One region of the Paenibacillus sp. FSL W7-1287 genome, then DNA from elsewhere that is predicted to be linked to it. Evidence: a T-box and tRNA genes for the amino acid it is inferred to sense, from the RefSeq annotation. Region 1 holds a T-box; the other holds one or more tRNA genes.
What was found. A T-box is a leader RNA that pairs with one kind of tRNA and senses whether it is charged. The one in region 1 lies ahead of argS (arginine--tRNA ligase), so its partner is inferred to be a tRNA-Arg.
Positions count from the first base shown of each region.

Region 2: it encodes a tRNA-Arg, which carries the amino acid that the T-box ahead of argS (arginine--tRNA ligase) is inferred to sense. The anticodon was not compared.

Region 1 covers NZ_JBBORD010000001.1:3,649,645-3,652,049, forward strand. The annotation lists gene argS (arginine--tRNA ligase) at 1-1,130, opposite strand, end outside; T-box leader at 1,179-1,398, opposite strand; gene NSQ99_RS16590 (SGNH/GDSL hydrolase family protein) at 1,520-2,176, opposite strand.
Region 2 covers NZ_JBBORD010000001.1:102,921-105,325, forward strand. The annotation lists tRNA gene NSQ99_RS00445 (tRNA-Gly) at 671-744, opposite strand; tRNA gene NSQ99_RS00450 (tRNA-Pro) at 753-829, opposite strand; tRNA gene NSQ99_RS00455 (tRNA-Arg) at 843-919, opposite strand; tRNA gene NSQ99_RS00460 (tRNA-Gly) at 925-999, opposite strand; gene NSQ99_RS00465 (efflux RND transporter permease subunit) at 1,254-2,405, opposite strand, start outside.

The DNA.
Region 1 (2,405 bases):
CCTTTCCTAGTCGATAGACCCATTCCCTCTAAGCTGACGCGACCAAATGCTACATGAAGCAAATCCCTATGCCACTCATAGCCCATTAGCTCAATAACCTTAAACCATTGCTGGAAGTGCAGATTCTGAGCATAGTCCGTTACATAGATCGCTTTTTCAAAGTTGTAAGTTGATTTTCTATAAATCGCCGCTGCAATATCACGTGTATGGTACAGTGAACTACCGTCTTTTTTTAGGATTAGAGCAGGGGGCATATGATAAGCATCTAGTCGCACAAGTGAGGCGCCCTCGTCTTTTTCAAGCAGCTGTTTATGCTCCAGCTCAGATACGACCTGCTCCATCTTATCATTATAAAAGCTTTCACCCGCATAGGAATCAAACTCGACTCCTAGTAGGTCATAGATGCGCTGGAACTCAGTAATGGAAATGTTCACAAATTGGTGCCAGAGCTGCAAAGCCTCCTCATCTCCAGCCTCCATCCTTACAAACCATTGACGTGCTTCATCTTCAAGGGATGCTTGCTGCTCGGCCTTTTCGTGGAATTTGACGTACAGCTTCAATAGATCATCAATTCCATGCTTTTCAAGTTGTTCTTCATCGCCCCAGAGCTTGTAAGCAACGATCAGCTTGCCGAACTGAGTTCCCCAATCTCCAAGATGATTAATTCTGATACTGCTGTAGCCTAGAAATGAAAATATACGATGCAACGAATGTCCAATGACCGTTGAGCGCAGATGCGCAATGTGGAACGGTTTTGCAATATTAGGCGAGGAGAAATCAATAACCACTGTTTTACCTTGGCCGATATTGCGTGAGCCGTAGCTGTCAGCTTGGCCGAGGATCTGCTCTATGATTTGCTTAGCCAGTTTGCCTTTATTAAGAAAAATGTTCACATAACCCGCGACCGCCTCTACACGCTCGATCATGTCTGATGAAAGCCGCTCGGTCAATTGCTCAGCGATATGCTGAGGAGATTTCCGATACAGCTTGCTTAGCTTAAAGCACGGCAAGCATATATCGCCCATTGCCGCATGCTGAGGGTAGTCGAGTAATGCCGTAATTTCCTCTTCCCCCACTTGATCTAATAATGCTGATATGTGCCTTGCGATCATCCGTTTATACATTTCCATAGGTCGATGCTCCTTTTTATTTAAAATAGCGAAGGCCCTCGTCTCATTTTTTGAGACGAGAGCCTTTCGTTCCCGTGGTACCACTCAATATACGAATCAAATTGATTCGCCACTCTATTTGATAACGGTCCTTGACCGAATTTGCCTACTCAACTGTTCAGCAAATTATCTCCTGGGTGCGCTTCCTTGCAGTCTATTGTACTGGCTCCCACCTACCCAGCTCGCTTGAACCGTTCGACTGAAGTACTATCCCATTCATCGATATTTGATTTATTGTTTTTTACTATTTTACTCATAATTTGAAATATTGCAAACAAATAATAAGCAGCACCTACCGTGACGAGACAGGTGCTGCTTAGTGACACTATCTTATGTAAATGACTGCAATGCTATGAACGCTTCCACTGGAAGCCAATGTTATCCAAGAAGGCGCGAGCAAGCACCATATGTCCAGCTGCAGTTGGATGAACACGATCCCAAGCTAATGTCGCGGAGTACAGCTCTTCAAGCACTACATTAAATGCAGCTTGCGTATCAATAAAGATCACATCATTTTCTTCAGCGATCTTCCGTACAATCGAGCCATACTGATCCATCATAGCTCGCATGCCGTCCTGCTCATTGCTCTCAAGATAAAATGGTGTCATAAGGACAAGCCCTTTAACGGTAGGCTTCGTTTCACTTACAAGTTTGCGAAGTGTCGTTTCATACTCATCTGCATACACATGCCACTCTTTAATGAACGGAGTATCGAATTGGCGCCATACGTCGTTAATGCCGATCATAATAGCTAACCAGTCTGGCTGCTGATTCAGCACATCCTCTTGCCATCTTCCGTTCAAATCCCGAACGGTATTGCCGCCCAAGCCTTTATTCACAACACGTATGCCTAATTCCGGATAGACAGCCTGCAGCAGCGCGTCAACGAGTGAGACATAGCCTTTGCCTAATGCGCCAAACAGACCTTCGCCCTCTGGTCGTTTCCGTTCACAGTCTGTTATCGAATCCCCGATAAATAATAACTTATCGCCTTTGTTTAATAACATCGCATTCGTCTCCTTTTATAAAAATAAGAATTTATCTAGATGCTATGTATTGTATCAGCTTATTTCTCGTTATCATATTTAGAATAGACAAAAAACATAAAAGCAGCAACAACGATTTTGATCCCAATAAAATAAACATCGGCAGCCAGGACGAGAATATAAAGTCCCAGACTGCCGATGTTTTATGGACTATCAAATTCAATTAGCACAAAAATCAAAATATTGTCGG
Region 2 (2,405 bases), 3.5 Mb from region 1:
CGTAAGATTACTCTCAGTTATTCGCAAAAAAATCACTTCGTTTATTATACAACAAAATACAACATCATAGAAGCCTTACAAGCATAATTAATCTAAAAAATAGCTGAATTTGACCTCTTTTTTAGATGGAAAGCGCTTAATCAGGAAATTGTGATACATGTAAATAAGTACAAACTTTTTTATCTATTCTTTAATGTGTTTGATTCATAGGAAACTCTTCTATAATTGAGAACAATCTTAGTATTGCCAATTAATTAACGTTGATGTATAGCGTGCCCTCTCTAATAATATTATCGTAATACTATAAACTTTATTTAAATGCGGTCTAGGTTTTTACAATATAAGGGTATAACAAGGGGACGGAAGCTCTGACAGAATAATGTAAATAGCGGGGCATATTTATAAGCCGTAGTGAATATTCGGGTAATATATGGGTAAAGAAGAAAAGTACAAATAAAAGCGAGGAATATATGCGCTGAATTGCCTGCTATGAAGCCTAATATACACAGCATAGCTCTAGCTGCACCTATAGACTTACATCACATAGACGAAGGCGGATCAATCACTTCAATTATATATAGGGGAGTCGGAGCATGCACGAGGCTTGGAGCGCTGCGTGAACAACAAAAAAAGCCTTGATCAAGATCAAGGCTTTACGATGTCTTAGTTATGGAGCGGGCGATGGGAATCGAACCCACGCTATTAGCTTGGAAGGCTAAAGTTCTACCATTGAACTACGCCCGCATATATAATGGTCGGGATGACACGATTTGAACATGCGACCCCCTGGTCCCAAACCAGGTGCTCTACCAAGCTGAGCTACATCCCGAAGTGTAATTAAGTGGCGCGGCCTAAGAGATTCGAACTCCTGACCTTTTGATTCGTAGTCAAACGCTCTATCCAGCTGAGCTAAGGCCGCAAATATGGAGCGGAAGACGGGAATCGAACCCGCGACCCTCGCCTTGGCAAGGCGATGCTCTACCGCTGAGCCACTTCCGCAAAACTTAATTACGTTCGTCATTCGCAACATTTTGTCGCGGCGACAAGTAATAATATATCACTAACGAAAACAGATTGCAAGTATTTTTTCAAAAAAATTTATGATTTCTTATAAATGACTTGTTAGAGCGAATACAAGCAAAGCGAATATGCTTTTACTCCAAGGTTCGAAGCAAAAGCATATCCACGTTTTTAGCATTTCATCGCTTCTGTTGTTATTCTATTCTTCCTATGAAGTAGATATACTTCAGCCCTTATAGCGATGAATGCTCAGCGGTATGCTGCTGAAGCTTGCTTGCAGACTTCTCCTGCCTTCTTGCCACAATGACATACATGACAGGCACAACGATAAGCGTAAGCAATGTAGAGTATAACAGGCCGGATATAATCGCTACTGCCATCGGCTTAAACAATGAGCTTCCATCAATCGCCATCGGCGTTAATGCGCCGACAGCTGTAAACGTTGTAATAAGAATTGGACGCAGTCTAACCTTACCCGCATTCGCTACAGCCTCATACAATGACTTGCCAGCATGGCGTTCCTGCTCAATAAATTCAATAAGAATGATACCATTGCGGACAACGATACCTGTTAAGCTGACAACGCCCATAAACGCCATAAAGCCTAGTGGTGAATTCGTTAAGAATAATCCAATTAATGCTCCACCGAAAGCAAGATAGACAGACATCAGTATAATGACAGGGAGCAGCAACGATTTAAACTGCATCACCATTAAAATATAGATCAGCAATACGACGACAATCCATAGCTTAGTAATGGAGTTGAATGCATCATCCCGCTGCTCGTTCTCCCCGCCAACTAATACACTATAGTTATCTGGTAGCTCAAGCTGCTTTAGCTTTTCATTCAATTCATCTGTAATTTCACTCGGCAATTTGCCTTCATTATAGCTTTGAATCGTTACAACTCTTCGTGAATCCTTATGAAGGATGGAGTGCACCTGCTCATCACGCTCTAGCGTCACAACCTCATCCAACTTAACAAGCTCTCCTCCTCTTGCAGGAACGGCTAGCTGATTGAAGGCATCACTGATATCGCTGCCTTTATCGTGAAGAACTCTCACCTTCACATCTAGCAGCTGGTTATTGTCGGATAGATCAGCTACCTTTATCCCTTCACTTATTAAGCGAAGCGTAGTCGACACATCCTTCTCTGCAATTCCTTCTTGCTGTAATCGTTGTTGATCCATATTGAATTCAACAATCGGCATATTCGAGCCCATATCATCAGAGATGTTAATCGCACCATCGATCTCCGCTAGATAACCCTTCACCTTCGAGGATAGCTCCTTCAATACGTCAAGATCGTCACCTTTAATGCTAACAGCAACTGGTGCCCCAACTGGAGGCCCCTGCTCCAGCTCTCTTGCAACGATATCAACTCC